3 regions of the Microbacterium sp. 10L49 genome follow, and region 2 is predicted to be linked to each of the others. Evidence: predicted binding sites of a transcription regulator. Region 2 holds the regulator's gene; each other region holds the start of a gene.
What was found. Region 2 encodes LexA, which represses DNA repair genes until DNA is damaged. Its sites were predicted from a motif close to TCGAACANNTGTTCGA; they were not measured.

Region 1 (9,864 bases), on a different contig from region 2:
GCACCGGTCTCGAAGAAGCCGATCGACGGCGCGGCGAGCTGGGGGTTCCCCGCGGAGAGCGCTTGCGCGGTGAAGGGGCTGACCAGTCCCGCCGCGTCGACGTTGCCGCTCTTCAGTGCGGCGACGGCCGAGGTGAAGTCGAGCACGACCCACTTCACGCCCGTCGCGGGGTCGATGCCGTTCTTCTTGAGCTGCTCGGCGATGACCACCTCGAGCTGAGCCTTGCGGGCCGGGATCGCGATCGTCTTGCCGGCCAGCTCCTTCACGGACGTGATGCCGCTGGTCGCGCTCGCGAACAGGCCGGTGTCGTCGAACGCCGCGGGGTCCGAGGCGCTGGTCGCCGCGTCCGGGTAGCCGTCGGCGGGTGCGACGACCTTCATCTTCACGCCCTGGCTGAGTGCATTGAGCAGTGGGATGCTGGGCGAGTAGGCGATGTCGACCTGACCGCTCTGCGCAGCGGCGAGACCGGCGGGCGGGTTCGCGACGATCGAGGTCTCGACCTTGAGGCCCTCGTCGGCGAAGAACCCCTTCGCCATCCCGGTCAGCAGGCTGCCATCGGAGGTGAGGCCGATCGTGGCGACCTTGACCGTGGTGAGATCGCCCTTCTTCCCCGGTTCGGTGCTTCCGGAAGAGGACGAGCAGCCGGCGAGGGCGGCGGCCGCGCCGACGGCGACGACCGCGGCGGCGACACGGAGTGCGCGCGTGATGTGCATGTGTGCTTCCTGTCAGAACGAGGGATGGGATCTCGGAGCGGAGGCGTCGCTGCGGTGCGACTTCATCGTCTTTAATCACCACTTGGTCACTTAAATATCCAGCAAGGAGATAGTGTTGTCAAGATGTTTCGGAATCTTACGTGTCCAAGCGGCCGCGAAAGATGGGGCGGCTCTCCGTCTCCGCTCCCCCTAGGATCATCAGCATCGGAGGAGGACTGACGTGCCCAAGATCGTTGACCACGACGAACGGCGGGACCACATCGCGGATGCGGCCACCAAGGTGATCGCCAGGGAGGGCTTCGAACGGCTCACGATGCGCCAGATCGCTGCCGAGGCCGGCTACACCCACGGCGCGATCGCCCGCTACTTCCCCACCAAGGAGAGTCTGCTCACGGCGTCCTTCGTCCGCCTCCATGTGCAGGCCAACGGCCGGATCCTCACCGAGGTCGCGGGCAAGCGCGGCCTGGACGCCCTCGAGCAGATGTGCCGCGAGATCCTCCCCTTCGGAGACCTCGGTCCCAAGTACGCCCGCGTCGTCATCGCCTTCTGGGACCACGCCTCGCAGGACACGAGGGTCACCCAGATCCACCGCGAGAACAACCAGCGCTGGCGGGACCAGTTCCGCCGCTTCCTCGTCGAGGCGCGCGAGGACGGCGAGCTCGCCGACCACGTCGACATCGACACGGCGGTCGGCGAGGTCGCCTCGCGCAACGCCGGCTGGCAGATGGTGTCGGTGCTGCTGCCCGAGGTCGCCGGAGACGAGCGCATCGAGGCGGGGCTGCAGGCCCTGCTCGCGGAGCTGCGCGGCCAGGCCCGCTGACGAGCCCGGCCGCACACGTTCCTAGTCCGCGTCTTCGAGCAGGAACCGCACGCCGCGCTCGCCGATCACGGCGGCGGGGGCGTTCGTGTTCCCCGTGGTGATCGTCGGCATCACCGAGGCGTCGATCACCCGGAGCCCCGCGATCCCGTTCACGCGCAGGCGCGGATCCACGACCGCGTCCGGATCCGACCCCATCCGGCAGGTGCCGACCTGGTGGTGATAGGTGATCGCGGTGCGGCGCACCCAGTCCTCGACGTCGGCGTCCGAGACCTCCGGCCCCGGATAGGCCTCGATCGCGCCCCACTCCCCGGCGAGCGCCGGGCGGGCGCCGATCCGGCGCGCCTGGCGCACGGACGCGGCGAGCGCGGCCACGTCGCGGTCGTCTTCCAGGGCCGCGAGGTCGATGAGAAGCGGATCCTGCACCCCGGCGCCGGACAGGCGCAGCGAGCCACGGCTGTGCGGCGTCACGAGACCTGCCAGGAGCGAGAACCCGTCGCCGGGTCCGTGCGCGCCGGGACGCGGCTCGAGCTCACCCCACATCGGGACGGAGAAGTGGATGGGCTGGGTGTCGGGTTCGGCGAGATCCTCGCGCGAGCGCCAGAACAGGTGCGTCTGCGTCACCGAGACCCCGGGCTCGGGCGCGCCCACGGGCCTCGCCGTCGTGAAGATCACCGGGGACAGCAGGTGGTCGTGCAGGTTCGCGCCGACCGCCGGCACGTCGCGGAGCACCTCGATGCCGAGGGCTTCGAGGTCCGCGCGCGGTCCGATGCCGCTGCGCAGCAGGATCGCGGGGCTGCCCAGTGCGCCGGCGGCGAGGATCACCTCATCTGCACGAAGCTCGGATCCGTCGCTCAGCCGCACGCCCGCGGCAACGCCGTCCTCGACGATCACGGTCGCGACCTCGGCGTCGGTGACGATGCGCAGGTTCGGGGCGTCCTCGACGGGACGCACATACGCCATCCACGTGTTGACGCGCTGGCCGTCGCGCATCGTGACCTGCTCCTGCGAGACGCCGTCGAGCGTGCCGCCGTTGTAGTCGGGGTTGCGCTCCAGCCCCTCCTCGACGGCGGCGTCGATGATCGACTGCTGGATCGACACGAGCGGGTAGTCGTCCGTCACCGGCAGCAGGTCGTTCTCGATCGCCTCGTACACGGGCAGCACGTCGGACCAGCCCCAGCCGGTGGCGCCGGAGCGCTCCCAGCCATCGAAGTCGCTCGCCGCGCAGCGCACCCAGATCATGGCGTTCAGGGCGTGGGATCCGCCGGTGACCTTGCCCCGCGGCAGGTGCAGCCGGCGCCCGGCCGCGTGCTCCTGAGGGACGGTGAAGTAGTCCCAGTCCTCGGCGGCGTGCCAGAGCTCGCCCGCACGGGACGGGTCGTGGATCGCCGGGTTGGTGTCGTACCCGCCGGCCTCGATGAGCGTCACGTCGTACCCGGCGTCCACGAGACGCCGGGTGACGATGCTCCCCGAGGTGCCGGCTCCGACGACGATCGCGGAGCGGGCCATGGCCTAGGCCTTCCGGCCGGGGCCGGAGACGACCTGCGGAACGGCCACCGACTTGAGCCCGGCGACACCGAACTCGAGGCCGTAGCCGGAGCTCTTCACCCCGCCGAACGGCACCATCGGGTGCAGCCCGCCGTGCGAGTTGATCCACACCGTGCCGGACTGCATCCGGGTCGCGGCTTCGCGGGCCGCCTCAGGGTCGCTCGACCACACCGAGGCGCCGAGGCCCACATCGACCGCGTTGGCGAGCGCGAACGCCTCGTCGACGTCGGAGTAGCGGATGATCGGCAGCGCCGGCCCGAACTGCTCCTCCTGCACGAGCGCCGCATCGTTCGGAATGTCGGCCACGATCGTGGGCCGGTAGAACAGCTCGCCGAGCTCGGGAGCCGCCTCGCCGCCCGTCACGATGCGGGCGCCGCGCGCCTTCGCGTCCTCGACGAGGCGTGAGACGATGTCGAACTGCTGCTTGTTCTGCAGCGGGCCCAGCACGTTGTTCTCGTCCAGGCCGTTGCCGATCGGCACGGACGCTGCGATACCCGCGAGCGCGTCGACGACCTGGTCGTACAGCGAGTCGTGCACGTAGAGGCGCTTCATGGCCGCGCAGGTCTGGCCCGTGTTGATGAACGCACCCCAGAACAGGTCCTCGGCGATCACGGCCGGATCCGTGCCGGGAAGCACGATGCCCGCGTCGTTGCCGCCGAGCTCGAGCGTGAGCCGCGCGAGGTTGCCGGCGGAACTCTCGATGATCTTGCGGCCGGTGGCCGTGGATCCGGTGAACATGATCTTGTCGATGTCGGGGTGCGACGCGATCCCCGCGCCGACCTCGCGGTCGCCGGAGATGCCGATCAGCACGTCGGCCGGCAGCACCTCGTTCATGACCGACAGCAGAGCCAGCACGCTCAGCGGCGTGTACTCGCTGGGCTTGGCGACCACGGTGTTCCCCATCCGCAGCGACGGGCCGATCTGCCAGATGGTGATCATCAACGGCCAGTTCCACGGCCCGATCGCACCCACGACGCCGGCGGGCTTGTAGACCAGCTCGGCGTGCAGATTCTCGTCGTCGACGAGCACTTCGGGCTCCAGCACCGTCGTCGCGTTGGTGCGCAGCCACGCCGTGCACGCCCCCACTTCGAACCGGGCGTTCGGGCCGTTCAGCGGCTTGCCCTGCTCACGGGAGAGCAGCTGCGCGAGCGCCTCCGCATTCGCGTCGATCGCATCGGCCGCGGCGAGCAGCAGTTCGCTCCGCTTCGCATGGCCGAGTGCCTCCCAGGCGGGCTGCGCGGCCTTGGCGCGGGCGATGGCGTCATCGAGGTCGGCGGCGGTCTGCACGGGAGCGCGGCCGATGATCTCACGCGTGGCGGCATCGGGGATGTCGCGGCCGGCCCCCTCGGGCGCCTGAATGCGGTCGAGCAGCGCGGACACAGCGGACGTGTCGGTCATCGGTCTCTCCTTCGAGTGTGCGGACGACGGTCGATGCTCCCATTGTCGACGGGGTGGCTCGCCGCGACTTGTCATGCAGTGCACGGCGCTCGTCCAGCCGCGAAGGGATCTCCACGCGCCCGTTCCCGCACAAAGCGTCAATACCGTCCCACTGCAAGCATTCGTCATGCTCCGCGCCCCGACGATGCCGGACCCGTCGCCTCTCGAACGGGCTCGGCGCAGCGTCTCAGGCCGCGATTTCCCGGGGGAACTGGCGGATTAGCTCTTCCGTATTTCGAACATAATTGCTAGACTTGGGGAATGGAACACTCCACCGCTGCACTGTTCGAGGAGCCGGCTGTTGCCGATGCTCCTCCGGTGGTCGTGGTGGACGAGACGTTCATCGCCGCGCGGATCCTGGATGGGTTGCAGGAGGATGATGTCGAGCTGAATCAGCGGGCGGTGCGGCGCGCGGAGCGCATCGTGGAGGTCGTGGACCTTGCTCGCCGGCACCCGGAGATCTACACCATCGGCGACGGCGCTCAGGATGCGGATCATGCCCGCCGGTCGGTGTTCTTCGATGTGGCGGTGCGGTTGCAGATCTCGGAGAACGAGGCCCGCTCGCTGGAATGCACCGCGTCGACCGCGGCGGAGTGCCTGCCGTTGTGGGAGCACGCCCGGGACGGGTTCGTGTCGTTGCGGTTCGTGGAGGCCGCCGTCTCGGCGGTGTTGCGGTTGCAGGCTCCGATCGGGGCCGACCCGACTGTCCGGCAGTACGCGGCGGATGCGATCGCGTTGATCGATGAGACCGCGGCGAGGTGGGCGTTGCACCTGCCCATCAGCACCTTCCGGCGCCGGGTGACGATCCTCACCGACCGGCTCGACCCCACCCCGTCTGAGCGCAAACACGCCCGCGGGATGGTGGACCGGCGGGTGGTCGTGGAAGACGCCGGTGACGGTATGTCCTGGTTGACAGTCCTGATCCCGACGGTGAAGGCGGTTGCGATCAAGCGACGCCTCACCTCGACCGCGAAGCATCTGCAGAAAGACCGCCGCGAGGGCCGCACCAGGGATCAGGTCCGCGCCGACCTGCTCTGCGACTGGCTGATGGGTGTCGGTTCCGAGCAGGCGGTGAAGACGACGGTGTTCGTGACCGTACCGATCGGACTCGTCACCGGTGAGACCGTGACGGCAGTGCCGTCGACAGCGTTCCTGGGCAACCCGGTCGCCTCGGGCACGGAGGCGCAGCTGGTCGGGCACGGTCCGATCGACCCCGTCACCGCACGGCAGGCGTTCCTGGACGCGACCGGGTTCCGGCGGGTGATCACGGATCCGGTCCGCGGCATCGTCTTGGACTTGGATCGGCGCACGTATCGGCCCACGAAGGCGCAGCGGGACTGGCTGGTCCTGCAGCACGGGACCTGCGCGAGAGACGGCTGCGATCGGCTCGCCCTCGACGCCGACCTCGACCACGACCACCCGTGGACCCGAGGCGGACCCACCAACACGAGCAACCTGCGACCGCTATGCCCCGCCGACCACGTCCGACGACATCGCACCCGGATGATCTACCGGAACCGCGAGAACAGGACCGTCCAAGTCATCACCCCGACAGGATTCCGCACGAACGACCCACCACCCTTCTGATCAGGGCGGAGCTCGCGTGCTCGCGGCGCCGCTCCAAAATCGCCCGGCGCAACGCTTAGAGCATCCACGATGGCGCGTCCTTAGGGTGACACTCATCGCGCGAAGGGGACGCCCCCGAGCCCGTTCGGTTCGCACCTTCCCTGTCGCGAATGTTGCTCAGCTCCGGGCGGCGGCCTGGGCGCGGACGACGCGCTCGGCATCCCACGGTCCGTGGTCGGCGCCCGCGGTACGCAGGAACACGATGATCCAGCTGAAGATCAGCACGGCGGCGACGAGCTCGACCGCGGTGAGGTTGTAGTAGCCGGTCGCGAAGAACACTCCGAGCAGCGCGATCACCAGCACGAACACCCAGCCCAGCACCACGAACACTCGCGAGATCCGTCGCAGCAGCCAGGGAAGCGCGATCACGACCGCGGCGAAGCAGACCGCCATGCCCGTCGCGACCGTGTTGTGCAGGAGGAAGAAGCGATCCACAGGGAAGATCCCCACACAGGCGAGGAAGAGCCCGATCAGGATCAGGGCGACCCGCACGATCGTGCGCCCGCGCTCATCCCTCGGCTCCGGCACGGGCAGCGCCGCCGTGGCATAGCGGGCGATCGTGGTGACCATCACGCCCGCCACGATGAGGGTGCTGTTGAACGCGGGCGAGGAGGCGTTGCTCGACATGCCCAGAGCGGAGAGGTTGTCACGCCACCAGTGCGGATCCGTCGCCTCGAGCATGGCGGTGAGAGCGCCGATCACAAGGAAGATCGCGAGGATCAGCGAGATCGAGGTGGGGCTGAGCGCAGCCGCGCTGAGGTAGCAGACATAGGCGGTGAGGGCGAGCGCGACCGCGACGAGAATGGCACCGGGGAAGGGGAAGACCGGGGCGTCGCGGAAGCTCGCCTCGAGCAGCGCGGCGAGTCCGAACAACGCGAGCAGCGCGACCGCACCATGTGCGAGGGATATCGCGACGAGCTCGTACCAGCGCAGCTTCTGCCCGGGGATCGCGAAGCCGTCGTTCGCGGCGCTCGGATCCTGCTTCTCGGGCGCTTCGACCGCTTCCATGCGCAGCCCGATGCGGCCGGCGGTGAAGCTCAGTACAGCCACGGCAGCGCCGCCGATCGCAGCGACCGCGCCGACGGACCAGGGGCCGGTGATCGACAGGGTGCGGTTCCAGAAGATCGCGAACGCCACGAGGAACCCCAGCACGAAGGCGATCGCCCCTGTCAGCAGCGCGTCGGTCTCGCGCATCTGGCGCAGCGTCGCCAAAGCGCGCGCGTCGCGTATCCAGGTGATCAGTCGGTCCCACTCGGCTCGCATCGCGCCGCCCTCCCTTGTCACGTCCACCCTATGGCCGAGCTGCCCCGTGCTCGCGGTCGGGCGGAGCAGGCGCCCGCGGGTCGCCGGCGCGGAGCCCGCCACTACCCTGGGAGCATGACCCAGACCTTCCACGCCCGCGCCGCCCTGCTCGACATGGACGGCACACTCGTCGACTCGACGGCGGTCGTGGAGCGGCTGTGGCTGGCCTGGGCGGAGCCGCACGGACTCGACCCCGACTTCGTGCTCAGCGTGGTGCACGGACGCCAGGGGCACCAGAGCATGGCGATCATGCTGCCGGACCGTCCGCACGAGGCGAACCTCGCCGAGAACCAGGAGATGCTCGAGCGCGAGAGCGGCGACGTGGACGGAGTGATCGAGGTGCCGGGCGCCGCCGCATTCCTGAACGCCCTCGCACCCTTCCCGCACGCGATCGTCACCTCGGCCGACGACCGGCTCATGCGCGCCCGCATGGGTGCCGCCGAGCTCGACGTGCCGGCTGGCCTGGTCACCGCCGAGCACGTGAGTGCGTCGAAGCCGGATCCGGAGGGCTTCCTGCTCGGCGCGGCCCGGCTCGGGGTGGATCCCGCGGACTGCATCGTCTTCGAGGATTCCGAGGCCGGAATCCAGGCCGCTCAGGCGGCGGGGATGCGCGTGATCGGCGTCGGCGCGGGATCCGCGGTGCACGCCCCGGACGCGGTCGTCGCCGACCTGACGCACGTGACGGTGTCCGCGGACGGCGACGGGTTCGCGCTCACGGTCGACTGACGACTGGCCACCGCGCCCTGTTTCAAAGCGCGCAAGTGGCTCCATCTCGCCCCGATCTGCCGCCATTTGAGCGCTTTGAAACGCTCACGCGGCCTCAGCCCAGCACCGCGGCCACGGCGGCGCGCGCCTCGACGGCGGTCGCGGATCCGAGCGCCGCGGCGGCCGCACGGCGGCAGTCCTCCGCCGTCACCGTCCTCAGTCGCGCGGACACCCGGGTGAGGGATCGCGGCGTCATCGACAGGCTGGTGACGCCGAGGCCGACGAGCACCAGGGCGAGGGCGGGATCCCCTGCGGCCTCGCCGCACACCCCCACCGGCTTGCCGACCGCGTGCCCGGCCGCGCCAACCATGCCGATGAGCCGCAGGACCGCCGGCTGCCACGGGTCATTGAGCGCGCCGAGCGTCGCCGACAGCCGATCCGCGGCCATCGTGTACTGGGTGAGGTCGTTGGTGCCCAGGCTCACGAAGTCGACCACGGCGAGCAGCTCCGCCGCCAGGAGCGCGGCGGCGGGGGTCTCGATCATGATGCCCGCCCGCGCGATGCCCGCGGCCCGGCAGGCCGTCGCGAAGTCGCGGGCCTCGTCGACCGTCGCGACCATCGGCGCCATCACCTCCAGCTCCGCGCTCTCGGCAGCTCCCGCCTCCGCGATCGCCGCGAGCTGGTGGGCGAGCAGCGCCGGATGCGCACGAGCGACGCGCAATCCGCGCACGCCCAGAGCCGGGTTCTCCTCGTCGGCGGTGATCGCGAACGGCAGCGGCTTGTCGGATCCGGCGTCGAGCGTGCGCACGACGACCGTGCGCCCCGCGAACGGTGCGAGCACGCCGCGGTAGGCGGTGACCTGCTCGGCGACCGTCGGCTCTTCGGGGCGGTCGAGGAAGCAGAACTCCGTGCGGAACAGGCCGATGCCCTGCGCGCCGGCGTCGGCCGCGGCGGCGGCGTCGGCCGCACCGCCGACATTGGCCAGCAGCGGGATCGCCGTGCCGTCGGCGAGCACCCCGGCGCCGTCGAACGCGGGGATCTCCTCGGCTGCGGTGCTCTGCTCATCCGCGGGCGGGTCGAGCTGCACGGTCCCCGCTCCGCCGTCCACGAGCACGACGGTCCCCGCCGTGATGCCGGTCGCATCAGCGACCCCGACGACCGCGGGGATGCCGAGCGCACGGGCGAGGATCGCCGTGTGCGAGGTCGGCCCGCCCTCCTCGGTGACGAGCCCGACGCACGCGCTGCGGCCCAGCGTCGCCGTCTCGGCCGGCGCGAGGTCCCGGGCGACGAGCACGAACGGGTCCGCCCGGTCCGGGATCCCCGGGAGCTCCTGTCCGGTCAGCCGGGCCACGATGCGGTCGCGGACGCTGCGCACATCGACCGCACGCTCCGCCATCCGCCCGCCCAGGCCCTGCAGCAGCTGTTCCTGGTCTGCCGCCTCGTCCCAGACCGCACGGGCGGCCGTCACCCCGTCCGCGCGCACTCGGGCGGCCGCTCCCGCGGCGAAATCGGGGTCGGCGGCCAGCAGGGCGGTCGCCTCGAGGATCTGGGCGACCTCGCCATCGGCAAGGGTCGCGCTCTGGCGGAGCGCGGCGACGACCTCCGCCGCAGCGGGTGCGACCCGCTCGGCTTCGGCGTCGCGATCGGCGGCGGGCACCGCCTCGGCGGCGGCAGGCTCGGCGATCACCGTGCCCAGTCGGGCGACCGGGGCGATCG
Region 2 (9,864 bases):
AGGCGGCGGGTGCGGCGGCTCGACTTGTGCTCGAGGTTGTGACGCATCCCGGCCTGCTGCTTCTTCAGCTTGCCGCTGCCGGTGATCTTGAAGCGCTTCTTGGCACCCGAGTGGGTCTTCTGCTTCGGCATCTTCTCTTCCTTCGTATGGCGCCCAGCTGGGCGACAGGGTTCTGCCCGCGCATTGCGGGAGGTCTGTGTGGGGCTTATCGCTCCGACCGGATCACTCCGTGGTCGAGGCGGGAGCAGCCGATTCTGCGGGCTCTGCCGGCGCGCCCGGCGCCTTGGCGTCGCGGGCCGCCTGCTTGTTGGCCGCGCGCTGCGCGTCGCGCACCGCGTTCTGCTCGGCCTTCGCCTCGGACTTGTTCTTCAGCGGGGCGACGACCATGACCATGTTGCGTCCGTCGATGGTGGGGTTGGACTCCACCGTGCCGAACTCGGCCACGTCCTCGGCGAACTTGCGGAGGAGCCGCACGCCCTGCTCGGGACGGGACTGCTCCCGACCGCGGAACAGGATCATCGCCTTCACCTTGTCGCCGGCCTTCAGGAAGCCCTCGGCACGCTTGAGCTTGGTCGTGTAGTCGTGCGCCTCGATCTTCAGACGGAAGCGCACCTCCTTCAGGATGGTGTTCGCCTGGTTGCGGCGAGCTTCCTTCGCCTTCTGCGCGGCCTCGTACTTGAACTTGCCGTAGTCCATGATCTTGACCACGGGAGGCTTCGAGTTCGGGGCCACCTCGACGAGATCGAGGTCGGCTTCCTGCGCAAGACGCAGTGCGGCCTCGATGCGGACGACGCCGATCTGCTCACCCGCGGGGCCGACGAGGCGGACCTCGGGGACGCGGATGCGCTCATTGGTGCGGGGATCGCTGATGCGGACTCCTTAGACGATGGTTTCGGCCACCGTGATCCGGACGGATCACGGGCGAAATCAGAATCGTCCCACCCGCCGGCAGTCAGACGCCGGCGACACCCTGACCCGCTGCACAGCTGTCGCTGCACGGCGGCTACCGATGTGAATCGGCGGAGTGCTGGACCCGGTAGCCTTGAGCGGCAAGCGCGGGTGGGAAGTGAATCCTCTTTCGTGCCGGGACATAAGCCCCGGAGCCCGCAGAAGTCTATCAGAAGGCAAGGCCTTCGGAAAGCCGGCACTGTGAGCACTCCCGCGCCCGACGGCCACGAGCACGTCTCCCCCTCCACCTCCACGCTCGATGACACCGCGACGGGCGCCGCCCGGGACATCGCCGACGTCGCCGCCGTCGAGGTGATCACCACGGCCGCCGTGCATCTGCTCAGCGCCGCCGCGGTCAAGGTCGGCCTGGCCGATGACCCCGACACGCAGAAGGATCTGGACGAGGCCCGCAAGCTCATCAACGCCCTGGCCGGCCTCATCACGGCTGCCGCCCCCGAGATCAGCGACATGCACGCACGCTCGCTGCGCGACGGGCTGCGCTCCGTGCAGCTCGCGTTCCGAGAGGCGTCCGTCATCCCGGATCCGATCGGGCAGGGGCCCGGCGAGAAGTGGACCGGCCCGGTCAACTGACCGGGCTCGCCCGCACCCTCAGACGCTGGCGCGCAGCCGCACCGTGAGCGAGTCGACGAGCACGGCGATGCGGTCGTCTGCGGCCCAGCGCTGAGCGAGACGCGCGAGCACCGCATCGAGCGTCTCCCGGTCCAGTCCCTCGACGAGCTCGAGCGTGACGATGAGCTCCGGGCCGCGCAGGCGCGCGTCCGGGTCGCCTGCGGAGACGGCGACATCGATCACGGCGAGCTCGCTGCCGACGCTCTCCAGAAGGCCCGCGTAGACCTCGGGCGAGAGGAAGCTCGGCTCCCACTGCTGCCCCTGCGCGATCGCCCACACCGCGGGACGGCGCAGCACGAACTCGGTCTCGGATCCGGGGTCCAGCACGATGAGCTCCGCGTCCCCCGAAGAGGCGGACAGCGCCACGCGGGCCGCCTCGACGGGGATGGGGCGCGCGATCGGATCCCACGCGCGCATCGTGTCGACGCTCGTGAACGCCGGCTGCACCGTGCGTCCGTCGGGCGCGGCGACGGTGACGAGCGAGAGCTCCTGGGTCTTGTCCACCGTCAGGCCCGACGGTGCCACGCCCTCCTCGCCCTTCTCCGCGACGAGCGGCACGAGCACGCGCGCGGCGCGGAACGCGTCGACGACCTCGGCCTGCGACCCGGCACCGGCGCGGAACCGGGTCAGCGCGTCCCAGAGAGCCGGGTCCGCAGAGCCGTCATCGCCCGCGCGGGTGTTCTCCTCGAACGAACGCCCCGCCCAGGGAACTCCTGCGGAGTCGCCCGTGCTGGGATGCGCGCCGTGATCGTGATCGCATCCGGCAGTACCAGACACGGCACCGTCAGGATCCGGCGACATCCAGCGCCTCGGCCAGGGTGAACGCGCCGGCGTACAGCGCCTTGCCGACGATCGCGCCCTCGACGCCGAGCGGCACGAGCTCGCGGAGCGCGGCGATGTCATCGAGGTTCGCGATACCGCCGGATGCCACCACGGGCTTCGGGGTGCGCGCGGTGATCTCGCGGAGCAGGTCGAGGTTCGGCCCCTTGAGCGTGCCGTCCTTGGTGACGTCGGTGACGACGTAGCGGCTGCAGCCGGCGTCCTCGAGGCGGTCGAGCACCGTCCAGAGGTCTCCGCCCTCCTTGGTCCAGCCACGGGCGGCGAGTGTTGTGCCGCGCACGTCCAGGCCCACTGCCACGGCATCGCCATAGCGCGCGATGACGTCGGCGGCCCACTCGGGGTTCTCCAGCGCCGCGGTGCCGAGATTGATACGTGACGCGCCCGACTCCAGCGCCGCCTCGAGGCTCGCGTCGTCGCGGATCCCGCCGGAGAGCTCCACGTTGACGCTGCGGAACTGCTTGATCACGCGGCGCAGGATCGTCGTGTTGCTGCCGCGGCCGAACGCGGCATCGAGGTCGACGAGGTGGATCCACTCGGCGCCCTGGTCCACCCACTCGGCGGCGGCATCGAGCGGATCGCCGTAGCTGGTCTCGCTTCCGGCCTCGCCCTGCGTCAGGCGCACGGCCTGGCCGCCGGCGACGTCCACCGCCGGGAGCAGGGTCAGGGAGGGGGACTGCGCGAACTCGTTCATGTCGTCCTTCGGGTCACGGTGCGCTGCGCTCTTCGGGCGCGGCACGAGAAGAGAGTAGTCCGGGTGCGTGCGGGGCACCAATCCCCCGCCGTCACACTCCGAGGAGGGGGTCAGAGCGTGGAGATCCAGTTGCGCAGCAGCTGGATGCCGGCCTCGCCGGACTTCTCCGGGTGGAACTGGGTCGCGGACAGCGGTCCGTTCTCGACCGCGGCGAGGAATCGCGAGCCATGCTCGGCCCAGGTGAGCCGCGGCTGCGGGAACGGCGGCATGACGTCGAGCTCCCACGTCTGCGCGGCGAACGAGTGCACGAAGTAGAAGCGTTCGTGCTCGATCCCCCGGAACAGGACGCTGTCCGGGTCGGGCTCCACAGTGTTCCAGCCCATGTGCGGCAGCACCGGCGCGTCCAGCTCGGTGACGATGCCGGGCCACTCCCCGAGGCCGTCGACCTCGGCGCCGCGCTCGACACCGCCGGCGAACAGCACCTGCATGCCCACGCAGATGCCCAGAACAGGACGACCGCCGGCCAGGCGCCGTTCGATGATCTCGTCACCGCCGTGCGCGGCCAGCGCCTCGCGGACGGCCGCGAACGCGCCGACGCCCGGGACGACGAGCCCGTCGGCCTCGAGCGCCGCGGTGCGATCGCCGGTGAGCTCCGCGTCCGCGCCGGCGCGGATCAGCGCCTTCACGGCGGAGTGCACATTGCCGGATCCGTAGTCGAAGACCGCGACGGTCGGACGGCGACCCTCTGCCTGGGCGGTCACAGCGCGCCCTTGGTGGAGGGCACGCCGACCACCAGCGGGTCCAGCGACTTGGCCTGACGGAACGCGCGCGCGAACGCCTTGAACTCGGCTTCGGCGATGTGGTGCGGGTCGCGACCGCTGATCACGCGCACGTGCACGGTGAGCGCCGCGTTGTACGCGATCGCTTCGAAGACGTGACGGACGAGGGATCCCGTGAAGTGGCCGCCGATCAGGTGGTGCTCGTAGCCCGCCGGCTCGCCCTCGTGAACGAGATAGGGCCGACCCGAGATGTCGACGACCGCCTGCACGAGCGCTTCGTCGAGGGGCACGAGAGCGTCGCCGTAGCGGGAGATGCCGCTCTTGTCGCCCAGCGCCTCGCGGATCGCCTGACCGAGCACGATCGCGACGTCCTCCACCGTGTGGTGCGCATCGATGTGGATGTCGCCCGAGGCGCGCACCGTAAGATCCGTCAGCGAGTGCTTCGCGAACGCCGTCAGCAGGTGGTCGAAGAACGGGACCGAGGTGTCGATGTGGCTCTGACCCGTGCCGTCGAGGTTGAGCTCGAGCTCGATCGTCGACTCGGACGTGGAGCGGGTGCGACGCGCGGTCCGGGCCGCAACAGGGGTCTCAGCGGTCATGAGGCCGATCCTATCGAGGCGAGGGCGTCCAGGAATGCGGTGGTCTCGGCCTCTGTGCCGGCCGTGACGCGCAGGTGGTTCGGGATGCCGACATCGCGGATCAACACGCCCTTGTCATACAGAGCGCGCCACGTTGCCGCCGGGTCCGCGACGCCGCCGAACAGCACGAAGTTCGACCAGGACGGGTGCGGCGTGTAGCCGAGGGCCTCGAGCGTGGCCGAGATCCGATCGCGCTGCGCGACGATCTCGTCGACCATCGCGAGCATGATCGGCGCATTGCGCAGGGCCGCGACCGCCGCCGCCTGGGTGAGGGCGCTCAGGTGGTACGGCAGGCGCACGAGACGCAGTGCGTCGATGAATGCCGGATCCGCCGCGAGGTAGCCGACCCGCGCTCCGGCGAAGGCGAAGGCCTTGCTCATGGTGCGGGAGACGGCGAGCCGCGGACGTCCCTGCAGCAGCGTCAGCGCCGACGGCGAATCCTTCGGGGCGAACTCCTGGTAGGCCTCGTCCACGATCACGATGCCGCGCGCCGCCTCGTACACCGCCTCGATCACGTCGAGCCGGAGCGGAGTGCCGGTGGGGTTGTTCGGCGCGCACAGCAGGATGACGTCGGGGTCGTGCTCCACGACCTGTGCCACCGCCTCGTCGACGGTGAGCTCGTAGTCGGGGTGGCGGGTACCGGCGATCCAGGAAGCCCCCGTGCCCTGAGTGAGCAGCGGGTACATGGAATAGGTCGGGGCGAACCCGAACACGGTGCGACCGGGACCGGCGAACGCCTGCAGGATGTGCTGCAGCACCTCGTTCGAGCCGTTACCGGCCCAGATGTTCGCGGCGGTGAGGTCATGGCCGAGGTAGCCGGCGAACGCCTCACGGAGCTCTGTGAACTCACGATCCGGATAGCGGTTGACGTCACGCAGCGCCACGGCGATGTCGTCGAGGATGTCGCTCGCGACCTGCTCCGGCACCGGATGCGTGTTCTCGTTCACGTTCAGCGCCACGGGCAGCGGAGCCTGCGGGGCGCCATAGGGCCGCAGCCCACGGAGATCGTCGCGAAGGGGTAAATCGTCGAGCGAGACAGTCACCCTGCCATGCTAGGCGGCCGCGCTGTGGTGCGTGGCACAGATGACCGCGGTTGCTGAGCGACGCCGAAGTACGGTTGCTGAGCGACGCCGAAGTACGGTTGCTGAGCGACGCCGAAGTACGGTTGCCGAGTTGCGCCGACGCAGGGTTGCCGAGCTGCTTCGAAGGACGGGATCAGCGCCCGGTCGATCCGTACCGTGCCGGGATCGCCAGGTGCTGTCCGACCTCGATCACACCTCCGTCGACGAGGTTCAGCTTCGAGATCTCGGCGACCACGTCGCGCGGGTCGGCATTCGGCGCGATCTCGCCCGCGATCGACCACAGGGTGTCGCCGGGCTGCACCGTGACGGTCGCGAAGGTGTTGCCCGTCGTCTGCTCCCCGGAGGCGAGCGCGGATCCGCTGCTCAGCGCCGCGAACGCGATCGTTCCGGCCACCGGGAGCGCGACCAGCGCCGCGAGCACGCGCCGGCCGCGTGCGGTGATCCGCAGTCGCGTGGCGGGTACCTGACCGGCGAAGGTGATGCTGCTCATGGTGCTTCTCCTCAGTGTCTGTGTCGGTCCGCCTCTCCCCGGATCCGCATCCTCTGATGAGAATCTTCGAATCCGGGCCTCTGGAGAGGCGAACCTACGTACCGAAACTACTTTCGAGTTCGAACATCTGTCAAGACTTCTTCGAATATCGGTTCCGAAGACTTGCCGACACGCTCGAACAGATCTATCGATTCCGGCCCGATCTCGGATACGGTTTCGATACGAAGACCCCATCACGGACCACCGACATTCGAATCGCCGCCCGCGAATCCATGCCGATCCCACCGATCCGCGAGGGCACGACGCACACGAAGGAGATGGCATGAGCGACGGTGCGACCCCCGGCCCCGAGGTCCCGCGGACACGGCGCCGCAAGAGCCTCAGTGCGAAGCAGATGGCGATCCTCGAGGTCATCCAGACCTCGATCGCGCGGCACGGCTACCCGCCGAGCATGCGCGAGATCGGCGACGCCGTCGGCCTCAAGTCCCTCAGCAGCGTGACGCATCAGCTCGGCCAGCTCGAGCTCAGCGGCTATCTGCGTCGCGATGCCGGCAAGACCCGGGCCATGGAGGTCCTGATCGACCTTCCCGGCACATCCACCGAGAATCCCGCCGATACGGCCCCGTCCGTCGGCGACGCGGCACTCGTGCCCCTCGTGGGCCGGATCGCCGCCGGTGTGCCGATCACCGCCGAGCAGCAGGTCGAGGAGATCTTCCCGCTCCCCCGTCAGCTCGTCGGCAAGGGCGATCTGTTCATGCTGAAGGTCTCTGGCGAGTCGATGATCGACGCGGCCATCTGCGACGGCGACTGGGTCGTCGTGCGCTCTCAGGGCACGGCGGAGAACGGCGAGATCGTCGCCGCGATGCTCGACGGCGAAGCCACGGTGAAGACGTTCCGCCGTCGCGATGGCCACGTGTGGCTGCTCCCCCGCAACAGCGCATTCGAACCGATCCTCGGCGACGATGCGACGGTGCTCGGCAAGGTCGTAGCGGTGCTGCGCGCGGTCTGATTCCCGCCCCTTCCACGTCGAAGCCCCCTCTGCGTACCGAGGCCCCCTCTCAGATCCGTATCTGGGTGGGGGCCTCGGCGCTTGCGAGGGGGCCTCGATGAAGCCCGGTGCGGGAAGGTCAGACCGCGACCGACACGTCCTCGCGGACGCGGCGCGTGGCCTCGACGATGTTGCGCAGCGAGGCGTTGGTCTCCTCGTAGCCGCGGGTCTTCAGACCGCAGTCCGGGTTGACCCAGAGCTGCCGCGTGGGGATCTCCTCGACGGCACGGCGCAGGAGCGTCTCCACCTCGGACGCGTCGGGGATGCGCGGCGAGTGGATGTCGTAGACGCCCGGTCCGATGCCGTGGTCGAAGCCCGACGCAGCGATGTCGGTGACGACCTCCATGCGGCTGCGCGCGGCCTCGATCGAGGTCACGTCGGCGTCCAGCGCCTTGATCGCGTCGATGACGACGCCGAACTCCGAGTAGCAGAGGTGGGTGTGCACCTGCGTCGCCGTCTCGGCGCCCGCGGTGGAGAGGCGGAAGGAGCCGACGGACCAGTCCAGGTACGCGGGCTGGTCGGCCTGCTTGAGAGGCAGGAGCTCGCGCAGCGCCGGCTCGTCGACCTGGATGACGCCGATGCCGGCGGCCTCCAGGTCCGCGATCTCGTCGCGCAGCGCAAGAGCCACCTGGTTGGCGGTCTCGGCGAGCGGCTGGTCGTCGCGGACGAACGACCAGGCCAGGATCGTCACCGGACCCGTCAGCATCCCCTTCATGGGCTTCGCCGTGAGCGACTGCGCGTACTGCGACCACTCGACCGTGATCGGGGCCGGCCGCGAGACATCGCCCCAGAGGATCGACGGGCGGGTGGCACGGGATCCGTAGGACTGCACCCAGCCGTTCTCGGTGACGTCGAAGCCGTCGAGGTTCTCGGCGAAGTACTGCACCATGTCGTTGCGCTCGGGCTCGCCGTGCACGAGCACGTCCAGGCCCAGTTCCTCCTGCAGCGTCACGACGCGGCCGATCTCCTCGCGGAGGAAGCCGTCGTACTCATCCGCCGTGATCTCGCCCTTGGTGAACTGCGCGCGGGCGCGGCGGATCTCGCCGGTCTGCGGGAAGGACCCGATCGTGGTGAGCGGAAGCGCGGGCAGATCGAGCGCGATCGACTGCGCAGCCACCCGGGCGTCGTAGTCGCCGCGGTCGAAGTCCGTGGCGGTCAGTGCGGCGGTGCGGGCACGGACGGCGTCCACGCGCACGCCGGGCGCGCCGAGCCGGTCGGTCAGAGCGGCGGAGGCGGCGTCGAGCTCCACGGCGATCGCGGCGCGGCCCTCGGAGAGACCCTTCGCGAGGGTGGTGACCTGCGCGACCTTCTGGTCGGCGAAGGCGAGCCAGTTCACCAGGCGGGCGTCGAGCTTCGACTCGTCCTCGACGTCGTGCGGCACGTGCTGCAGCGACGTGGAGGTCGACGCGGACACACCGGCCGCACCGAGGTCGCGCAGTGCCTCGAGCGTGTCGAAGGCTGCGGCCAGGTCGCCCCGCCAGATGTTGTGCCCGTCGATCACGCCTCCGACCAGAACCTTGTCGGCGAGTCCCGGAACAGCGGCGGGCACGGTGCCGCGCACGAGGTCGAGACCGATGGCCTCGATCGGAGCCGCGGCGAGGACGGCGAGGTTCGCGTCGAGCGCGGCGTAGGGCGCGGCGACGAAGATCGCCGGACGCTCGGCGAGGCCGCCGAGAACCGCGTAGGCGCGCGAGGCGGCGGCGCCGAGTTCGGAGACGGACGACGGCAGCGACTCGCTCACCAGGGCGGGCTCGTCCAGCTGCAGCCACTCGGCGCCGGCGGCCTTGAGCGCACCGAGCAGCTCGGCGTAGACCGGGACCAGGTCGTCCAGGCGGGACAGCGGGTCGAAGCCCTCCGGGGCCTCGTCAGCCGCCTTGGCGAGCGCGAGGAAGGTGACGGGGCCGACGATCACGGGGCGGGTGCGGAAGCCGGCCTGCGCCGCTTCCTGCACCTGACGCACGATGCGGTCGCTGGAGAGCGAGAAGGCGGTGTCCGGTCCGATCTCGGGTACGAGGTAGTGGTAGTTCGTGTCGAACCACTTGGTCATCTCGAGCGGCGCACGCTCTCCCTCGCCGCGGGCGATGGTGAAGTACGCCGGCAGGCCGATCGTGCCGTCGGCGGACCGAAGGTCTTCGAAACGAGCGGGGATCGCGCCCACGGTGACGGCGGCATCGAGCACCTGGTCGTAGTACGAGAAGGACTCGGGGATCGCCGAGTCGGCGCGACCCAGGCCCTGCTCGGCGAGGCGCTCGCGCGTCGTCGCGCGCAGCTCAGCGGTGGTGCGCTCGAGCTCGGCCTCATCGATCCGTCCGGCCCAGAACGCCTCGACGGCCTTCTTGAGCTCACGGCGGCGGCCGATGCGCGGGTAGCCCAGGATGGTGCCCTCGGGGAATGCGGTCATGACGGTCCTCTCTGACGGAAGGGGGAAGGAAGCGGCCTAGTGCGCGCCGCGGGAATCTGCGAACTGCGGGATGCCCTGCGGAGAGACGGCGCTGCGCTCGGGCAGCACGCCGGCCCCCTCGAGCACATCCAGCACGGTGCGGTGCTGGTTGAACGCGTACAGGTGCACGCCCGGCGCGCCGCCGTCCACCAGCTCTCGCACGAGCGACACCGCATGCGCGACGCCGATCTCGGTGCGGCCCTCGGCCGTCGGCTCGACCTCGAGGGCGATGGACAGTTCGGCGGGAAGCTCCTCGCCGCTGAGCTCCAGCACACGGC
Region 3 (9,864 bases), on a different contig from region 2:
TACACCAATCTCGGCTCCTCAGCGGTGCTGCAGAAGCGCCTCGCCGATGCGCATGTGTTCCTGAGCGCCGGGATCGCGTTCTGCGAGGACCGTGACCTCGACTCGTGGGCCGGATACATGACGGCATGCCTCAGCCTCGCGCTCGCCGACGAAGGCCGCTTCGACGAAGCGCTGGCCTCCGCCGATCCGCTGCTGGACCACGCCGGAACGGCGCCGGTCTCCCTCATGCCCGCAGCCGGAGCGGCCGCCCGGGTCCTTGCTCGACGCGGATCCGACGCGACGCCGAGGCTGGCGCTCGCGCAGCGTCTGGCGGCGGAGGCGGGCGAGCTGCAGCGCCTCGCACCCGCGGTGTGCGCCGCCGCCGAGCACGCCTGGCTCACGGGCGACGCAGGGGCCATCGGCGCGCTGACGGCATCGACGTGGGAGCTCGCTCTCGCCCACGACGAGGAATGGGCCACGGGCGAGCTCGGGTGGTGGCGCATGCTCGGTGGGGCGCCCTTCGCCGCCGCCGGTCGCGTGGCGGAGCCGTTCGCGCTCATGCTGACCGGCGATCCGCGGGCGGTGCAGGCCTGGACGGACCGGGGCTGCCCCATCTGGGCCGCGTACGCGGCGATGCTCGATCCGGACGTCGCCGTCGTCGACCACGCTGTGCGCGCACTCGATCAGCTCGGCGCCGTTGCAGCGATCGAGGCGATCCTGCGCACCCGGCATGCACACGGGCTCGCGCTCCCGCGCCGTCCCCGCGCGCAGGCTCGCGGCAACCCCGCCCAGCTGACGGCGCGCGAACTCGAAGTGCTCGGTCTTCTCGGTGAGGGCCTGTCGACCCCGGAGATCGCCGAGCGCCTCATCCTGTCCCGGCGCACCGTGGAGCACCACATCGCCGCGGTGCTCCGCAAACTCGGCGAGCCCACCCGTGGGCGCGCGGTCGCCGCGGCGTCCCGGCGAGGACTGCTGCCGGTGTGACGGCCGCGAGCCGGATCCGGTCCGCGGCCCGATCAGATGTCGTGGATGAGGCGCTTACCCGTGTTGCCTACCTCGAAGCGCTCATAGCCGAGCGCGTCGTAGAAGCCGAGCACCTGCTCGTTGCCGGCCCGCACCATCAGCTGCACCTTGGGGCACCCCATGGCGAGCAGGAGCCGCTCGGCCTCGGCGACGAGCGCGCGGCCGATGCCGGCACCGCGCCGGTCCGAGACGCTGGCGAGGTAGTACAGCCAGCCGCGGTGCCCGTCGTAGCCCGCCATCACGGATCCGACGATCCGTCTGGTGTCATCCGGGCCCGTTCCAGCACCGTCCGCGACTGGTTCCTCGGCGACGAGGAAGAGTTCGGGCTGCACTGCGAGCTTGCGCTCGATGTCGGCGCAGGGGTCGTTCCACGGGCGGGTCAGCCCCGCGTCCTCCCAGAGGGCGACGACAGCATCGGTGTCGCGCCGGTCGAAGGTCCTGATCGTGAACCCAGTGGTCATGCTCGTTCCTCCACGATGGCCTGCACGTCGATCGGCGCGAGCGCGTCGACCCACTCCGCCTCGGCGTATCGCCGGAACCAGGACACCTGGCGCCGCGCGTACCGACGGGTCAGCGCCTGGGTCTCGGCGATCGCCTCGTCCTGCGTGAGCACGCCGGTCAGCTGGGCCAGCGCCTGCGCGTAGCCGATCGCACGCCGTGCCGTCGTGCCCTGCTCGAGTCCATCGCCTCGCAGGCGCTCCACCTCGGCCAGCATGCCCTGCTCCCACATCCGCTCCACACGGCGGTCCAGGCGCTCGACCAGCGACGCCCGCTCGACGCCCAGCGCCAGCACGCGCGTGCGCGGACGCCACAGCAGCGGCTGCTCGGGCAGCGCGGCGCCGTGGGTGCGCTCACCCTGTGCGAGCACCTCGAGCACCCGCACGATGCGGCGGCCGTTCTTCGGATCGACCCGTGCGGCGGTCGCCGGATCCTGCTGCTGCAGCCGCGCGAGCAGCGGGCCAGGACCGTGCTGGTCCAGTTCCGCCTCGAGACGCGCACGCAGCGCGTCGTCTCGCGGCGGGAAGCGGAAGTCGTACAGCACGCTGGAGACGTAGAGACCCGATCCGCCGACGAGGATCGCATCCGCGCCGCCGGAATGGATCTGTTCGATCGCGCTGCGCGCATGCGGTTGATACCAGGCCACCGCCGCGTCCTCGGTGACCTCGAGCACGTCGAAGAGGTGATGCGGGATCCCCCGCCGCTCGCTGACCGGGAGCTTTGCGGTGCCGATGTCCATACCGCGGTAGAGCTGCATCGCGTCGGCGTTGACGATCTCCGCGCGCCGTCCGCGCGCCTCCAGCGCGTGTGCGAGGTCCAGCGACAGGTCGCTCTTACCCGTGCCGGTCGCACCCACGATCGCCCACAGACGTGGAGCGCTGTCGGCGGACTCTTCGCCCGGCTCAGGGACCGACACTCCGCCCGGTGCGCTCACACTCCGGCGCGGAGCGTCGGCAGCCCCAGCGACACCGCGCGCGGCGCCCCGCCGGCGGCTGCGGGCGCGGCCGGCACCGCGCACGACTCCGACTGCGCGCGGTCCCAGGCATCGCCGCCGCGCGTGCGGCGGATCCGCAGCGGCGCGCCGTCGACCGCATCCGCGAGCAGATGGAACGGTGCCGCGTGCGTGATCGTCACGGTCACGACGTCGCCCGGACGCGGGCGCTCCGAGCCCTCCGGCAGTTCGAAGTGCACCAGGCGGTTGTCCTGCGCACGGCCGGTGAGCCGGTGCGTCTCTGCATCCTTCTTGCCCTCGCCCACGGAGACCACGACCTCGACCTCGCGGTCGAGCTGCTTCTGGTTCTCCTCCAGCGAGATCCGCTCCTGCAGGGCGATCAGCCGCTCGTAGCGGGCCTGCACGACCTCCTTGGGGACCTGGTCCGCCATGGTCGCGGCGGGTGTGCCCTCGCGGATCGAGTACTGGAACGTGAACGCGCTCGCGAAGCGGGCCTGCTCGACCACGCGCATCGTGTCCTCGAAGTCCTCCTCGGTCTCGCCGGGGAAGCCGACGATGATGTCGGTCGTGATCGCCGCGTTCGGGATCTTGGCGCGCACGCGGTCGAGGATCCCGAGGAACTTCTCGCTGCGGTAAGAACGGCGCATCGTGCGCAGAATGCGGTCACTGCCGGACTGCAGCGGCATGTGCAGCTGCGGCATGACGCTCGGCGTCTCCGCCATCGCGTCGATCACGTCGTCGGTGAAGGCGGCCGGGTGCGGACTGGTGAAGCGGATCCGCTCCAGGCCCTCGATCTCGCCGGCGGCGCGCAGCAGTTTGCCGAACGCCTCGCGGTCGCCGAACTCGACGCCGTAGGAGTTCACGTTCTGCCCGAGTAGGGTGACCTCGATCGCGCCGTCCTCGACGAGCAGGCGGATCTCGTTGAGGATGTCGCCGGGGCGGCGGTCCTTCTCCTTGCCACGCAGACTGGGCACGATGCAGAAGGTGCAGGTGTTGTTGCACCCCACCGAGATCGACACCCAGCCGCTGTGCGCCGAATCACGGCGGGTCGGCAGCGTGGACGGGAAGACCTCGAGCGCCTCGAGGATCTCGAGCTCGGCCTCGCCGTTGTGGCGAGCGCGCTCGAGCAGCCCCGGAAGGGACCCCATGTTGTGGGTGCCGAAGACCACGTCGACCCAGGGCGCCTTGTCGAGCACGGCCTGCTTGTCCATCTGCGCCAGGCAGCCGCCGACGGCGATCTGCATGCCGGCGTGCTTGTCCTTGCGGCTCTTCAGATGCCCCAGCGTGCCATAGAGCTTGCCCGCGGCGTTGTCGCGCACCGCGCAGGTGTTGATGATGACGATGTCCGCCTCGTCGTCGACGGCGGCGCGGACGTAGCCGGCACTCTCCAGCGAGCCCGACAGACGCTCGGAGTCGTGCACGTTCATCTGGCATCCGAAGGTGCGCACCTCATAGGTGCGCCGCTGCCCGGCCTCATCGAGCGCCGCGGCGGAGGGCGCGATGAGCGTGGGCTCTGAGAGGGGAATGGTCATAGTGCCTGCCATTCTACTTTCGCCTGGCGGGAACGAGCCCCGCCGTTCGGCGCGGAGATTCCCGCGTCGACACCGTACCCGGGGCTCAGCCGCCGGGCTCAGCTCTCTTCGAACCGCACCCGCCCGACGCCCGAACCGCGCTGCGTCTCACGCCAGGCCGTGCGCGCCGCCGTCAATGCCACGCTCCCGCCGTACCCGCGACGGGACAGCTGCCCGACGAGCCGGCGGACGGCGGTCCCCTCGTCGTAGCGACGCAGCCCCGCCACCTTTGACCGCGCGTAGTCGAGCGCCCGCTCGGCGTCATCGTCGTCCAGGACGGACAGCGCCTCGTCGGCGATCTCCCTCGGAATGCCGCGCTGACTGAGCGTGCGAGCGATCGCCACGCGTCCCTGTCCCTTGCGCTCAGACCCCGAGGTCACGAGGAGCTCGGCCAGGGACGCGTCATCGAGATACCCGCGCTGCTCGAACTGCTCGACCAGGAGCTCGCGCTCGTCGGCCGGGACGCCGTTCTCTCGTAGCACGTCTCGCGCTTCCCTGCTGGAGAGCTGCTTGGAGCGGAGCTTGCGCACCAGCAGCTCACTCGCGTCGGGGATCGGATCGTTCGGGGTCGAAGCGTCCCCCGTGCTGTGCCGACCGACGGCACGCAATCCTCGTCGGTCGGGCGAGAACGCCGCGCGCTCGGACGCCCTCGCCTCTCCTGGAGCCAGAGCCGCGGCGGCCGGATGCCGGGAGCTGGGCCCCCGACGCTCCGCCGCGGATTCCTCCGCCCAGGTCGACCGCCACTCCGCCGCCGTGGGCGGAGTGGCGGGTGTCGAGCTCGCCGGGCGCGGGCGTGCTCCGTCGGCCCCCGCACCGCGCCCACCGAACAACGGGATCACGGGGGCGAGGCGCTCGTCCTCGGACGATGCCCCGCCCCTCTCATCGCTCACGGATCACCCCGGTCGCCGAGCTTCGCGGTCAGGCCGGACGCCGCTGCGCCAGCTCGTCGGACGCCGTCGGAGCAGCGGCCGCTACACCACCGATGCCCAGCTTCTGCTTGATCTGCGTCTCGATCGTCTCGGCGATGTCGGGGTTCTTGAGCAGGAAGTTGCGAGCGTTCTCCTTGCCCTGGCCGAGCTGGTCGCCGTCGTAGGTGTACCAGGCGCCGGACTTCTTCACGATGCCGTGGTCCACGCCGAAGTCGATCAGGCTGCCCTCGCGGGAGATGCCGACGCCGTAGAGGATGTCGAACTCGGCCTGCTTGAACGGCGGGGCCATCTTGTTCTTCACGACCTTGACCCTGGTGCGGTTTCCGACCGCCTCGGTGCCGTCCTTCAGCGTCTCGATGCGGCGGATGTCGAGACGGACCGATGCGTAGAACTTCAGCGCCTTGCCGCCCGCGGTGGTCTCCGGCGAGCCGAAGAACACGCCGATCTTCTCGCGCAGCTGGTTGATGAAGATCATCGTGGTGTTGGTCTGGTTCAGGCCACCCGTGAGCTTGCGCAGCGCCTGGGACATCAGTCGCGCCTGCAGGCCGACGTGCGAGTCGCCCATCTCGCCCTCGATCTCCGCACGCGGCACGAGAGCGGCCACGGAGTCGATGACGATGAGATCGATGGCCCCCGAGCGCACCAGCATGTCCGCGATCTCGAGCGCCTGCTCACCGGTGTCGGGCTGGGAGACGAGCAGCGCGTCGATGTCGACGCCGAGCTTCTTGGCGTACTCGGGGTCGAGGGCGTGCTCCGCGTCCACGAAAGCGGCGATGCCGCCGGCACGCTGGGCGTTGGCGATCGCGTGCAGGGTCAGCGTGGTCTTACCCGAGGACTCCGGGCCGTAGATCTCGACGATGCGCCCCCTCGGCAGTCCGCCGACGCCGAGCGCGACGTCGAGCGCGATGGATCCGGTGGGGATGACCGCCACGGGAGCGCGCTCATCGCTGCCCAGCCGCATGACCGAGCCCTTTCCGAACTGCTTGTCGATCTGGGCGAGGGCGGTCTCGAGGGACTTCTCGCGGTCTGCGGGAGAGGGCATGGGGTGCTCCTTCGTGTCGTGAACTGCCGCCTGTAGGCTGTCGCGGCCGCCCCGGGTGGGGCGAGCTCTCCGACAAGGCGTATGACCTCGTGGTCATGTCCAACACGCTAGGAGGAGCCACCGACATTCAGTCGGAGTCCGCGGGAACCGTGCAGAACCTGCTCACGAGATCATCTGTGCAGGACGATACGCGCATCTCGAACATGTCTTCGACGACACGCCGAGGAGAACGAGGAATGGATCGAACACCACGCGGCCGGATCCGACCGGAGTCAGCGCCGCCGGGGCTCGAGCCGACCCGCGCCGTATCGGCGCGATTCAGGCACGTCCATCTCCGCGCACAGCGCCAGCCACACATCCCGCGGGGGGACGCCGGCTTCCAGAGCCTGAGCGGCGGTACGACCGCCGACGGCCCTCAGCACGAGGTCCTCGACGAGGGCGCCGCCACGGGATCCGAACTCGGCATCGACCGCCCGGAGGAACTCGCTGCGTCGCATCCCGTCAGCGCAGCGACAGCTCGGACTCGACCGAGGCCACCAGTTCGTCGGGGACGACGTCGGGGATGACCTGCAGGCCCTCGAGCTCGGCGATCCTGTCGCCGACCTCGCGCATGATGGTGGAGATGGGCACGTCGAGCGCTTCGGCCACCGAGGCGAGGATCTCGCTGGAGGCCTCCTTCTGTCCGCGCTCGACCTCGCTGAGGTATCCGAGCGCGACGGACGCCTTGCCCGCGACCTGGCGGAGCGTGCGCCCCTTCTGCAGACGGAAGTCCCGCAGCACGTCACCGATCTCCTGTCGTACGAGAATCATCGGGACCTCCTCTCCCCCATCGCCCGGCCCCAAGCGCCGGATCGGATGGTCAGTCTAACCCGACCTGTCAGGTTCGACACTACTGTTTCGTTCTGTGCGTTGAATGTGAGCACACTCGACTCAACTTCGTCGAGAAGCACTCTATTCCCGGTCATCCCGACCGGGCGCGGCGGCATCGATTCCCGTCCCGATCACCACGTCGAGGAGCAGTTCCAGAGCCGCCTGCACCGCGGCCGCGCGGATCGCGGATCGATCTCCCCCGAAGCTGAACGCCCGGCTGGTCGCGCGCTCCGCCACACTCACCCCGACGTGCACCGTACCGACCGGCTTGCCGCCCTGCGGCGTGGGCCCGGCGACACCGGTCGTCGAGACGCCCACGTCCGCTGCGCGCCCATCCACCGCCAATGCGGTGCGGACGCCTGCCGCCATCTGCTGAGCCACCTCCGGATCCACGGGACCGTGTGCGGCGAGCAGGAGCGGATCCACTCCCAGCACGGAGGACTTGATCGGCGTGGCGTAGGCGACGACCGCCCCGTTGAGCACGTCCGATGCTCCCGGGGTCGCCACGAGCGCCGCGGACAGAGCCCCACCGGTGAGCGACTCGGCGACGGCCAGCGTCATCCCGCGCTCACGCAGCGCATCGAGCACGGCGGCCGCGGCGCGACCCGTCGCATCGGACATCAGGACACCGAGCCCCGGTCCGTGCGGGATCCGCGCACCTGCGCCACGACGTAGTCGATGCCGCTCAGGATCGTCAGGATGAGCGCGATCACCATCAGCACGGTGGTCGTGATCGACCACGCCGGCAGTCCGATCCAGACATGCAGCGGCAGCAGCGCCCAGGACAGCGCGACGGCCTGCACCGTCGTCTTGATCTTGCCCATCCATGCGGCGGCGACGACGTGCTCCTTGACGATCATGAAGCGGTGCACGGTGATGCCCCACTCCCGCACCAGGATGACGAGCACCAGCCACCACCACACCTCGCCGAGGATCGCGAGACCGATGAAGCCCGCTCCGGTGAGCAGCTTGTCGGCGATCGGATCCCAGAGCTTGCCGAAATCGCTGACCAGGTCGTATCTGCGGGCGAGGTAGCCGTCCACCCAGTCGGTCGAGATCGCCAGGATGAACAGCCCCGCCGCGACCCACCTCAGCACGGGCTGCGTGATTCCATTCGTCCCGCCGAGCAGCAGGAGCACGAAGAAGACGACGGCGAGAGGGATGCGCGCGACGGTGATCGCGTTCGGCAGCTGCCGCGGGATCGCCATCAGTCGCGCCCCGTCAGACCCCAGGCGTCCTCATCGGTCTCCGCCTCGACCTCAGGAAGCCCGCGGTACTGCGCCTCGAGCGGATCCTCGCCGTAGCGGTCGTCGGAGCCGTAGGACGCCGCGGGCGCCGGAGCGGCGGGATGCGGTGGCACCCCAGCCGCAGGCATGGGCGCGGCGGCGGTCGGAGCCGCGTGCGCGGAGGGCGGATCCTCGCCGCGCAGCTTGGCCAGCACCCCGGGCAGCTGCTCGGTGGTGACCAGGACGTCACGGGCTTTGGACCCCTCGGAAGGGCCGACGATCTCACGGGATTCGAGCAGGTCCATGAGCCGCCCCGCCTTGGCGAAGCCGACGCGCAGCTTGCGCTGCAGCATCGACGTCGAGCCGAACTGCGAGGAGACGATGAGCTCGGCCGCGGCGAGGAGAAGTTCGAGGTCGTCGCCGATGTCCTCATCGACCTCCTTCTTCTTGCCCTCGACGGCCTCGGCCACGTCGGGCCGGTACTCCGGACGCGCCTGGCTCGTGACGTGCTTGACGACCGCGTCGATCTCGCTCTCGTCGACCCAGGCGCCCTGCAGCCGGAAGGGCTTGGACGAGCCCATCGGCGAGAACAGCGCGTCGCCCTGACCGATCAGCTTGTCGGCACCGGGGCTGTCCAGGATCACGCGGCTGTCGGTGACGCTGGTCACGGCGAACGCGAGGCGCGACGGCACGTTGGCCTTGATGAGGCCGGTGACGACGTCGACGCTCGGACGCTGGGTCGCGAGCACCAGGTGAATGCCGCTCGCGCGGGCGAGCTGGGTGATGCGGACGATCGAGTCCTCCACATCACGCGGTGCGACCATCATCAGATCCGCGAGCTCGTCGACCACGACCAGCAGGTACGGGTAAGGCTTGAGCACGCGCTCGCTGCCCGGGGGCACCACCACCTCGCCCGCGCGCACGGCACGGTTGAAGTCATCGATGTGGCGGAAGCCGAACGACGCGAGGTCGTCGTACCGCATGTCCATCTCCTTCACGACCCACTGCAGCGCCTCTGCGGCCTTCTTGGGGTTCGTGATGATGGGCGTGATGAGGTGCGGGACGCCGGCGTAGCTGGTGAGCTCCACGCGCTTCGGATCGATCAGGACCATGCGCACGTCGGCCGGGCGGGCGCGCATGAGCAGGCTCGTGATCATCGAGTTGATGAAGCTCGACTTTCCGGATCCGGTGGATCCGGCCACGAGCAGATGCGGCATCTTGGCGAGGTTGGCGACGACGATGCTGCCGCCCACGTCCTTGCCGACGCCGATCGTCATCGGATGCGTGCTCTTCTGCGCGGCCGGCGACCGCAGCACGTCTCCGAGCGCCACCATCTCCTTGTCGGCGTTCGGGATCTCGATGCCGATCGCACTCTTGCCGGGGATGGGCGACAGGATCCGCACGTCGTTCGACGCGACCGCGTAGGCGAAGTTGTTGCTCAGCTGCAGGATCTTCTCGACCTTGACACCGTGCCCGACCTCGATCTCGTACTGGGTCACTGTCGGACCGCGCGAGAAGCCGGTGACCTTCGCGTCCACGTTGAACTGGCTGAGCACGTTGGTGAGCTGCTCGATGACGCGATCCGTGGCCTCGGAGCGCAGCACCGGCGGCGGGCCCGCCTTGAGCGCGCCGGGCGAGGGCAGGATGTACGGGGCCACCGGAGCCTGCGGGCCGTCCTTGCCGGGACCATCGGTGCCGAAGCCATCGAATCCGGCCAGTTCCAGCTCGCCGGTGTCGCCGTCGTCGAGCAATGCGGTGCTCTGCTGCTCCGCCA

Region 1: the regulator LexA is predicted to act here: its motif matches at 4,751-4,766, upstream of AC1DCT_RS15755 (HNH endonuclease signature motif containing protein).
Region 3: the regulator LexA is predicted to act here: its motif matches at 6,192-6,207, upstream of recA (recombinase RecA).

Annotation. Positions count from the first base shown of each region.
Region 1 is NZ_JBFTIW010000004.1:591,543-601,406, reverse strand. It holds gene AC1DCT_RS15775 (ABC transporter substrate-binding protein) at 1-713, opposite strand, end outside; gene AC1DCT_RS15770 (TetR/AcrR family transcriptional regulator) at 934-1,533, shown strand; gene AC1DCT_RS15765 (GMC family oxidoreductase) at 1,555-3,039, opposite strand; gene AC1DCT_RS15760 (aldehyde dehydrogenase family protein) at 3,043-4,476, opposite strand; gene AC1DCT_RS15755 (HNH endonuclease signature motif containing protein) at 4,777-6,102, shown strand; gene AC1DCT_RS15750 (DUF998 domain-containing protein) at 6,259-7,335, opposite strand; gene AC1DCT_RS15745 (HAD-IA family hydrolase) at 7,519-8,169, shown strand; gene ptsP (phosphoenolpyruvate--protein phosphotransferase) at 8,264-9,864, opposite strand, start outside.
Region 2 is NZ_JBFTIW010000002.1:31,804-41,667, forward strand. It holds gene rpmI (50S ribosomal protein L35) at 1-131, opposite strand, end outside; gene infC (translation initiation factor IF-3) at 223-870, opposite strand; gene AC1DCT_RS04770 (DUF1844 domain-containing protein) at 1,237-1,539, shown strand; gene AC1DCT_RS04775 (SseB family protein) at 1,558-2,379, opposite strand; gene priA (bifunctional 1-(5-phosphoribosyl)-5-((5-phosphoribosylamino)methylideneamino)imidazole-4-carboxamide isomerase/phosphoribosylanthranilate isomerase PriA) at 2,363-3,109, opposite strand; gene hisH (imidazole glycerol phosphate synthase subunit HisH) at 3,220-3,870, opposite strand; gene hisB (imidazoleglycerol-phosphate dehydratase HisB) at 3,867-4,487, opposite strand; gene AC1DCT_RS04795 (histidinol-phosphate transaminase) at 4,484-5,569, opposite strand; gene AC1DCT_RS04800 (LysM peptidoglycan-binding domain-containing protein) at 5,742-6,098, opposite strand; gene lexA (transcriptional repressor LexA) at 6,421-7,107, shown strand; gene metE (5-methyltetrahydropteroyltriglutamate--homocysteine S-methyltransferase) at 7,226-9,547, opposite strand; gene AC1DCT_RS04815 (methylenetetrahydrofolate reductase) at 9,584-9,864, opposite strand, start outside.
Region 3 is NZ_JBFTIW010000001.1:834,447-844,310, forward strand. It holds gene AC1DCT_RS03970 (ATP-binding protein) at 1-963, shown strand, start outside; gene AC1DCT_RS03975 (GNAT family acetyltransferase) at 996-1,463, opposite strand; gene miaA (tRNA (adenosine(37)-N6)-dimethylallyltransferase MiaA) at 1,460-2,434, opposite strand; gene miaB (tRNA (N6-isopentenyl adenosine(37)-C2)-methylthiotransferase MiaB) at 2,431-3,984, opposite strand; gene AC1DCT_RS03990 (regulatory protein RecX) at 4,083-4,913, opposite strand; gene recA (recombinase RecA) at 4,942-5,994, opposite strand; gene AC1DCT_RS04000 (DUF3046 domain-containing protein) at 6,267-6,491, opposite strand; gene AC1DCT_RS04005 (helix-turn-helix domain-containing protein) at 6,496-6,804, opposite strand; gene AC1DCT_RS04010 (CinA family protein) at 6,946-7,485, opposite strand; gene pgsA (CDP-diacylglycerol--glycerol-3-phosphate 3-phosphatidyltransferase) at 7,485-8,072, opposite strand; gene AC1DCT_RS04020 (DNA translocase FtsK) at 8,072-9,864, opposite strand, start outside.